DNA from 3 places in the Streptococcus sp. HMSC34B10 genome. Region 3 is predicted to be linked to each of the others. Evidence: predicted binding sites of a transcription regulator. Region 3 holds the regulator's gene; each other region holds the start of a gene.
What was found. Region 3 encodes Rex, which represses fermentation and respiration genes when NADH is low (regulators of the CRP and FNR family bind a similar motif). Its sites were predicted from a motif close to TTGTGAANTANTTCACAA; they were not measured.
Positions count from the first base shown of each region.

Region 1: the regulator Rex is predicted to act here: its motif matches at 1,449-1,466, upstream of adhE (bifunctional acetaldehyde-CoA/alcohol dehydrogenase).
Region 2: the regulator Rex is predicted to act here: its motif matches at 1,300-1,317, upstream of HMPREF3237_RS08520 (formate/nitrite transporter family protein).

Region 1 covers NZ_KV841546.1:75,214-78,496, reverse strand. Annotated here, with positions in the region: gene adhE (bifunctional acetaldehyde-CoA/alcohol dehydrogenase) at 1-1,416, opposite strand, end outside; gene HMPREF3237_RS01835 (MORN repeat-containing protein) at 1,704-2,117, opposite strand; gene HMPREF3237_RS01830 (low molecular weight protein-tyrosine-phosphatase) at 2,110-2,547, opposite strand; gene yajC (preprotein translocase subunit YajC) at 2,596-2,916, opposite strand; gene tkt (transketolase) at 3,032-3,283, opposite strand, start outside.
Region 2 covers NZ_KV841556.1:594,205-597,487, reverse strand. Annotated here, with positions in the region: gene HMPREF3237_RS08525 (DUF2130 domain-containing protein) at 1-399, opposite strand, end outside; gene HMPREF3237_RS08520 (formate/nitrite transporter family protein) at 480-1,277, opposite strand; gene HMPREF3237_RS08515 (ATP-binding cassette domain-containing protein) at 1,578-3,095, opposite strand.
Region 3 covers NZ_KV841553.1:40,208-43,490, reverse strand. Annotated here, with positions in the region: gene HMPREF3237_RS04560 (cysteine desulfurase family protein) at 1-842, shown strand, start outside; gene HMPREF3237_RS04555 (DUF1831 domain-containing protein) at 847-1,194, shown strand; gene HMPREF3237_RS04550 (DUF4649 family protein) at 1,204-1,413, shown strand; gene HMPREF3237_RS04545 (redox-sensing transcriptional repressor Rex) at 1,500-2,141, shown strand; gene HMPREF3237_RS04540 (gamma-glutamyl-gamma-aminobutyrate hydrolase family protein) at 2,157-2,846, shown strand; gene radC (RadC family protein) at 2,884-3,283, opposite strand, start outside.

The DNA of each region.
Region 1 (3,283 bases), on a different contig from region 3:
AACTTTAAACCATTGCATATTATTTCTACGTTTCCCTACTTTCTTGATGTTTAGAAGGTTGATTGCACTCACGTTATCACCAACTGAATTGTGACCATATGAACCACATCCAAGTGTCAATGAAGGAATGAAGGCATTGTATACGTCACCGATACCACCGAAAGTAGATGGAGAGTTCCAGATAATACGCATTGCTTTGATTTCTGTACCAAAGCGTTTAGCAAGAGCTTCATCTTTTGTATGGATAGCTGCTGAGTGGCCAAGCCCGTTGAACTCAACCATTTGACGTGCTTTTTTAAGACCATCTTCAGTATCTTTAGCTTTTAGAACTGCAATAACTGGTGACAATTTTTCACGAGTTAATGGTTCTTTTGGTCCTACTTCTGCACATTCTGCAGCCAAGATATTTGTTCCTTCTGGAACACTGAATCCAGCTTGTTCCGCAATCCATGCAGCTGGTTTACCAACGATGTTTGCGTTTAGTTTAGCACCCGCACAGTTTTTGCTGTTAGCTTTCACACCAAAACAGAATTCTTCAAGAAGAGCTTTCTCTTTCTTGTTTACAAAATAAGTGTGATATGACTTGAATTCTTTTACAAATTCATCGTAAACTTCTTTATCGATAATAACTGCTTGTTCTGACGCACAGACCATACCGTTATCAAATGATTTAGACATAACGATATCATGAGCAGCTTGACGGAGGTCAGCTGATTTTTCTACATAGGCTGGAACGTTCCCGGCACCTACCCCTAGAGCTGGTTTCCCACATGAGTATGCAGCTTTAACCATAGCATTCCCACCAGTTGCGAGAATAGTTGCAACACCTTCGTGGTTCATAAGTGCTCCAGTTGCTTCCATTGAAGGCTTTGTAATCCATTGAACACAGTTTTCAGGAGCACCAGCTGCAATTGCTGCATCACGAACGATTTGTGCTGCGTGAGCTGATGATTCTTGCGCTGATGGGTGGAAGGCAAAAACGATTGGGTTACGTGTTTTCAAAGCAATCAATGATTTGAAAATAGCTGTTGAAGTTGGGTTTGTTGTTGGAGTGATACCGCAGATAACACCTACAGGTTCAGCAATCTTAGTCAAACCTGTAACTGGATCATCTTCGATAACTCCAACTGTTTTGACACCACGCATATTGTTAACTACGTGTTCGCAGGCAAATAAATTTTTTGTTGCCTTATCTTCAAACACACCGCGTCCAGTTTCTTCTACTGCGTGCTGAGCAAGAATTCCGTGCGCATCAAGGGCAGCTACAGATGCTTTTGCTACGATGTAGTCAACTTGTTCTTGATTTAATTTACGCATTTCTTCTAGCGCAACTAAAGCTTTTTGTACTAAACCATCTACATGCTTTTCAGCAGCAAGTTTCTTTTCTTCAGGTGTTACGGTTTTTTTATCAGCCATATTTTCCTCCATTGTCTTTAAGGGAAAACCCTTTGTTAATTTTTTCACAAGTTCATTATAACAATTTTTTTATACTTTGTAAACAGTTTCATAGGTATTTCACAAAGAATTTTCATTTTATTGTGAATTTTTTATTAAGTTACTGTTTTTATGCACTCTTTTACTAATCTTTGTGAAAATGTTATTGAAATTATTTTATTTCACAAACTTTTTTAATGATGTTTCCAATAGCAAATTTGAGAAAACGTTTACTTTTCTTCTTAATAAAAAACCTCCGAGTTAGGAGGTTATTGTGCTTGTTGGAATAGTCCTTGCTTGAAGTCACCTTCATAAACAACTTCTTGCTCAGTAGTTAATTTCCCTTTACCTTCGGCTTGACCATTAACAAAGTGGCCTTCATAAACCCAACCATCCTTAGCTTGGTAGGTCCCCTGCCCGTTAAATGCTCCGTTTTTAAATTCCCCAGTGTAGGTATCGCCATTTGAGAAGGTCATTGTTCCTTGACCATTCATTTTCCCACGGACGATGCTCCCATCATATACAAGTGAATCACCATCTAGCTTTAAGACTCCTTGTTTTGGCATATTCCCTACAAATACAAAAATTGCACAAAGGACTATGACTACTACTGTCGCAATTTCTAAACGAGGACGTGTTATATAGACACTGTATTTATCATAGAGTTTCTTTAGATTATCCATTTTTTGCCTCATTTTCTAAACGAGTTAGCCATGCTCTGCAGCCGTCTAAAACTCGATGATAAGTTTCATCAAAATCACCTGTATACCATGGATCTGGAACACTTTCAGAAGCAAATGCCTCTATCTTATGATGATGTTCCTGAGGACACATCTTTGTCAAGTCAAGAAGATTGGATTCATCCATTCCGATGATATAGTCAAAATATTCAAAATCAGCCTTAGAGATTTGTTGTGATGCTTTTGATGAATTATAAGGAATATCATGAGTTTTAAAGATTTCCTGAGTTCCTTTGTGAATTGGATTGCCGTGCTCCCAAGAAGAAGTTGCTCGACTTTCAATCTCATAATCATCAGTTAAAGATTTCATTACAAATTCTGCCATAGGGCTACGGCAAATATTACCAAGGCAAACAAAAACAACCTTTTTCATCATTGTTCCTCATCTTCATAGAAAAACGGGAATGAGATCCACCCCGTTTTATTCTTCAATCGCGCTTTCGCCGTCAACAACTGTACCTTCAGGTGTGACAGCTTCTTTCAGTGGCAAGACAGACTTGATTGCTCCAAGTTCAAAAGTCAAGTATACTCCGTCTACATCTAGTACGATCGTTTTATTTTCAGTATCAACTTCATCAACTGTACCGTATAAACCACCAATGGTAATGACTTCATAGCCTTTTTGAAGTTTGTTGAGACTCTCCATGCGTTTTTCAGCTTGTTTCTTTTGAGAACGTTGCATAAAGAACATCAATCCAAACATGACTACAAGCATAATCACAAATGTTAAATTGGGATTCATAGTATTTTCTCCTTTGTCATTCAGATAAAACTACTATATCAAATTTCACTATTTTTTACAAGATTGCACCTTAGTTTTAGGTCAATAAAAAACCAGAGCAAAGCTCTGATTTTTCTTATTTCAAGTTGTTTACAATTTTCACCAAGTTTTCAACTGTAAATCCATACTCTGCTAAAACTTTTGGAGCTGGTGCAGATGCTCCAAAGGTATCAATACCGAGAACTGCTCCATCCAAGCCAACATATTTGTACCAGTTTTGTGTTGCTCCCATTTCGACAGCTACACGGCGACGAACTGCATTTGGTAATATTTCTTCTTTGTAGGCTGCATCTTGTGCATCAAAGACATCTGTAGATGGCATGCTGAC
Region 2 (3,283 bases), on a different contig from region 3:
CTGGTCTCTTTCTTTCTCTAGATTAGACAGTGTCTTTTGCAGTTGATTCTCATGTTCTAAACGTAAGGTAGCCAGCTGATTCTCAAGTGCTTGGACTTCTTTTTCCTTCTCTATCAGACTTTGGCTAGCGGTTTGCTCTACTTCCTTTTTGGCCAATTCTTTTTCGGTATCAAAGTTCTGGATTTGACTTTGAAGCTGGGCAATTTCTTGGTCTTTTTGAGCGAGTTTTGTCTGCTGTTCATTCATGGCTTTTTGCTCAGCCAAGGCCAGCTCTTGCTTCATGCGTTCATGCAATTCCTTATCAAACTCTACAGTTCGAACTTGAGAAATCAGCTCTGCATATTGGCTTTCATTAACTGTAAAAACTTCCCCACAATTTGGACATTTAATTTCGTTCATGATTTTCCTCTGTATTTAACATTACTACATTCATTATAGCATGGAAAAACAAAAAGAAAAAGTTGGAATCAATCCAACTTTTAATCTACGTATGTATCTTCGTTCTTGTTTAAGAAGGCATAAGGCAATCCCATCAGTAGACCACCACCGATAAAGTTACCAATAAAGGTTACACCCCAGTGACGAAGAATATTTCCAATACCGAAGTTTGCGATTGAATCAGCAGCAACACTGAACTTCACAATCGCAAATGAAGCAAAGTTTGCGGCAATGTGTTCGTTTGTTAAGAATACAAACATGTAAATGGCTGAAAGAACCAACCAAAGTTTAGCTCCACCGTCTTTCACTAAAACAAATGAAAGAATCGCGATATTTACAAAGATATTGGCTATAATCCCCTCTAATAATACCAGTTCATTTGAACGCGCCAACTTCATTTCTACTACTCCAGAAATAAAGCTATCGTGTGTTAGATTAGCGTAAGCTGCTGAATGAGCAAATCCCCAACCAGCGATAAGCGCACCAATTAAGTTAAAAAGTGTACAATACAAAAGAATTTCAACGGTCTTTCTCCAGCTAATTTTTTTCAAAAAGCTACCAGCCGTCAAGAACATCATATTAGATGTTACCAATTCAGCATTTAAAAAGACAATATAAGCTAGTCCCCAAGCAAAAACAAAGGGGAAAAGGAAGCGTCCACTACCTGGTGCAATCTTATTGATCAAATCTGCACCAACGGCTCCTGCTGCTGTACTAAAAGTTAAGAAAGCACCTGCAAACATTGAACGGATAGCATACTTGAATTTACTATTTGAATAAAGGTTTTCTTTCTTTTTACAAGCAAATTCAATTTTTGAAATAAATTCTGATGAAACCATATAAACTCCTAAAACTTTTTATTTGTGAATATTATAACATAAAACTACATTTATGGGAAGCGTTTTCTTGAATCGGTAAGCACTATTTATTTATTTCTAATAATCCTAGCAACACCTTCATATCAGGGAATTCCAAGTTTTTGATATTATCATCACCTAGAACTTTCAAATTTCTATCTAAAATATTTAACCTATTTTCTAGTTTTTTTCACTTACCTCATTCACATAAATGCATTGTAATCTTTTAAATCAAAAAAGAGAATCACTTTGATTCTCTTCTTAAAAAATTCAGTAAAAGTATTATTTGTCTTTCAAAACAAGGAGTTCACCATTTTTGATTTCCCATACTTGGTCAAAGTCTTTTAGAGCTTCATGCTGTCGGTGTAAAGTCACAATAACTGCACACGGCAAGTCTAGGACTTTTTTTAATTCCAACTCAAATTGACTAGCATCTAAGGCAGAAAAGGGTTCATCCATAATCAGCAATGGGCTCTTACGATTTTTCTCACGATTTAGGTACATGAGTTGTTGCTGACCTCCTGAGAGAGACTGGGGAGCTATTTTTTCCAACTCCTCATCTTGAAACTCCGCCTCAAAAGTATTAAATAGGGTCACATTATTTTCATAGCTTGAAATAAAGGTATGCTCCTGCTGTAAAATCATACCAAATTTCCCCCAAAGCTGATTTAAGGAAAGAGAGTCAAGTAAAATTTCTCCCTGAAAATCTTCGTCTGTTCCATTTAAAATATTCAGAAGACTACTTTTCCCAGAACCATTATCACCAATAAGTGCAATCTTATCTCCCTTATGAATTGTGGCAGAGGAAACAGTCAAGTTTGATTCTCCCAGTTGCTTAGAGATCTGTTTCAAAGTAAGCGTACCAAAAGAATGCTGGGGATCCTGAAGAGAGGAGGGACGTTCAATCATCAATCGAAAACTTTTGACAACTGGTTTTACAGATTCTAGCATTTGCAAATCGTAAAGAATTTCTTGAATTGGTTCTGAAAAAGCGTTAATATAGCCAAAGCTTGCCACTACCTCAGGAATACCAATCTGCTGGTGATATAAAGAATAAGCTAGATAAGTAAAGAGAACAGCACTGATAAACTCAAAGGAAACTCCCGTCAGCAAGATACCCTTGATTTTAGTTAAACCATAGCTAAGATACTTGTCTTGTAAATTCTTAAGAGAACTTCTTTGTTGCTCAATAAAATGAGGAAGCGTCAGCTTGTTAACCAAATGGTGACCTCTAAACAAATCTTCCAATGTTCGATAGTAATCACCTTGCTTTTCTAAATAGACTGTCCGACGTCTTGCAGTCATCTGTCCAACTATTTTAGGAATTTGAATACTGATAACTGTAGAAATAAGTAAAATAAGCGCAACAACAAGATTGATAGTCTTACTAATAATAAAAGTGTAAATCAAAATTCGCAGAATTTGCTTAAAAAAACTCATCAATGGTGGGAGGTAATCCTTTTCTAGAGAATCTAAGTCATTGGACTGATAGGAAATATACTCCGCCACCGTTTTCTTTTTGAAATCATGATGCGCCAGCCCTAATAGCGACTGAAACCAGTCATTTTTCAGGTTTGTAGAAAAAAGGATTGCCTGTTTCCAGTCTAATTGCATCTGGATATAGTTACAAATAAGGTAACCCATAACCGATAAGCAGTAACCAGAGAGAGCCAATTGATAATTTCCTCTAATTAATTCCTGCGTAAAATATGGAAGTAAGGCGGTACAAACATTGGATATTCCAGCAAAAAGGAAATTAAAAAAAAGATACCAACGAAGCGGTTTAAGATATCGTATCATGAATAGACTCCTTACTAGTGTCACTTTTTCTAATAGAAAGTCGAAAGCAATCATCATAGAACATACAAATCCTTGTTACTATTTTAGTTTAGCATAAAACTTTTTTAAAATCTATTGATATAAGAAATATTAATTTGCTAAAACACAAGGTCATATTCAAGATCAAATCTTTCGAGAGGTAATCGTTG
Region 3 (3,283 bases):
TTACTACTGCTATTGAGCATCATGCTGTACTTGAACCAATCCAATATCTTGTTGAAAACTTCGGGTTTGAAGTAACTATTTTAAAACCTGAGAATCATGAAATCACAGCAGAACAGGTCAAAAAAGCGCTTCGTCAAGATACCATCTTAGTTTCAACTATGTTTGCAAACAATGAAACAGGAACTCTATTACCTATTGCTGAAATTGGTGAAGTTCTAAAAAATCATCCAGCTGTTTATCATGTAGATGCGGTTCAGGCAATTGGTAAATTAGAAATTCATCCAGAAGAATTAGGGATTGATTTTCTCAGTGCTTCGGCTCATAAATTTCACGGTCCAAAAGGTATCGGCTTTCTCTACGCTACTTCTACAGATTTTGATTCCTATCTTCATGGTGGAGATCAAGAGCAGAAAAAAAGAGCAGGAACAGAAAACCTTCCTGCAATTATAGGTATGGTTGCAGCACTTAAGAATGATATCGAACATTTAAAAACTAACTTTGAAAAAGTTCAACAATTAAAAGACACATTCTTAAATGAAATTGCTGAGATTGACTATTATCTCAATCAAGGGAAAGACCAACTCCCTTATGTCCTCAATATCGGATTTCCAGGTCAACGAAATGATCTACTACTACTCCGCCTAGACCTTGAAGGTATTTCTATTTCAACTGGTTCTGCATGTACTGCTGGTGTCGTTCAGGTCAGTCATGTCCTTCAGGCACTCTACGGAGAAAACTCTCCTCGCTTGCACGAATCCGTTCGCGTCAGTATCTCACCTCAAAACACAGAGCAAGAAATGATAACTCTTGCTAAAATTCTTAAAAATATCATCGGAGGATAACTCAATGGCATTCGAACAAACCATTAAACTAAAAAATTGCCGTTACGATTATACACTTAGCCCAACTGTGAAAAAGTTTACTCTAAAAGATAATACCTTTTTTGAAACTAAAGTCGGTAACTATGAATTGACACGTCTTCTTGAGAAAGTTCCAAATAGTGGAGAAGGTTTCCAACTGAAAATTATTATCAACAAAGACCTAACAGGCGCTAAAATAAATATTACAGATAAATTTGGCCTACGTTTAGTTGATATCTTCAAATCAGAAGAAACTCATATCCACCAAGAGAAATTCTACTTCTTGATGGATAGTCTTGTTGAACGTGGAATATTTACCAAAAGTGAAAGATAGAAGGTCATTATGTTTCGATTAACTTACAAGGACGCTTATCATGTAGAGCGAGTACATGAATTTGAAAATCTTGAATCCCTTATGCTATCCCTTTCAGGCTGTGTGACTCTTCCAGATACAACTGTTATAACATCTCTAACGCATAATGGGGCTGAAATCTATCAAGGACTTCTTGGTGACCTATACCGTTTTTTAACAAAGTATCAAAATAATATCTAAACTAAGATTTTTCTTAGTTTTTTTTCGTTATTGTTGATTTTTTCACAATCTTTCTATAAAATAGTAAATAGAAAGGTTGTGATAATATGAAAGAAAAAGAGTCTACTATTCCTAAAGCAACAGCGAAGAGACTTTCTCTCTACTATCGTATCTTTAAAAGATTTAATGCTGAAAAAATCGAAAGAGCTAATTCCAAGCAAATTGCAGAGGCGATTGGTATCGATTCTGCAACTGTTCGTCGTGACTTCTCCTACTTTGGTGAACTTGGTCGACGAGGATTTGGCTACGATGTTAAAAAGCTCATGAACTTTTTTGCTGACCTTTTAAATGATAATTCTATTACAAATGTTATGCTAGTTGGTATCGGTAATATGGGTCATGCTCTCCTTCACTATCGATTTCATGAACGTAACAAGATGAAAATTGTTATGGCTTTTGACCTAGATAATCATCCAGAGGTTGGCACTCAGACTCCTGATGGTGTTCCAATCTATGGAATATCTCAAATAAACGAAAAAATAAAGAATGCTAATATCAAGACAGCAATTCTTACCGTTCCTAGTGTTAAATCTCAAGAAGTTGCTGAATTATTAGTTAATGCTGGTATCAAAGGTATTCTCAGTTTTTCACCTGTTCACCTACATCTTCCTAAAGACGCGGTTGTTCAGTATGTCGATCTTACAAGCGAACTTCAAACTCTCCTCTATTTCATGAGGAAAGAAGATTAGAAAGTGTAAATATTTATGAACAAACCAATTATTGGGATTACAGGAAACGAAAAAGCCCATCCAGATGATGAGCTTATGATGAGTTATGCTGCCAAAGGCTTTGTTGAAGGAGTTAAGGAAGCTGGAGGTATCCCCATTATCCTACCGATTGGTGATGAAGAATTAGCTAGTTATTACATCAGCTTGATTGATAAACTTATCCTAACAGGTGGTCAAAATGTTGATCCAAAGTACTATGGCAAATCAAAAACTATTGATAGCGACGACTACCACCTTCAAAGGGATATTTTTGAGCTAGCACTTATCAAAGAAGCCATTGAACAGAATAAACCAATTTTTTCTGTCTGTCGAGGTACTCAACTCTTTAACGTTGCTATGGGTGGAACCCTTTATCAAGATATCGAAGACCATTGGCAAGACACTTCTGCTGAATATACAACTCAGAGACTTGTTACTGAACCAGATACCATTCTTCGAGAAATCTATGGAGAAATCTCTCATATCAATTCTTTTCACCATCAGAGCATTAAAGATTTGGCACCTAATCTAAAGATTGTAGCACATGATCCTAAAGACGGTATTATTGAGGCTGTTACAACTACAGATGGTTTTCCTTATCTCGGTGTTCAATGGCATCCAGAATTTCTCTTTGAAAATCGCCCCAAAGACAAAAAACTTTTCGACTATGTCGTCAATGAACTGTAAAGCAGTTAGAATAATGATACTATTACAATGAACAATTTTATATTAGATCCGTCTTTTCACGATAACTAAAATAATCGGAATGTGAGACGATTAGATGGTCCAATAAGACCAGACCCATTAACTCACAGGCTTCTTTTACAAGTTTCGTAACATGGTCATCATTGGGGCTAGGAACTACTGCACCTGATGGATGATTATGAACCAGAATCACAGATGTTGCCATGTGCTTTAGGGCATAGTGGAGAATTTCTCTCGGTTCAGCAATGCTTCTAGTAGCTGACCCAATAAAAATAGTCTGCTGATGAATAATTTGATTTTGAGTATTCAGATAGAGCGCCACTAGGTGCTCTTGTTTTTTATCTCCAAGTTCATCTTGCATCTTTTTAGCTAACTTTCGACTACTAAGGATACTCTCCATTTCCACTGTTTCGCGTTTA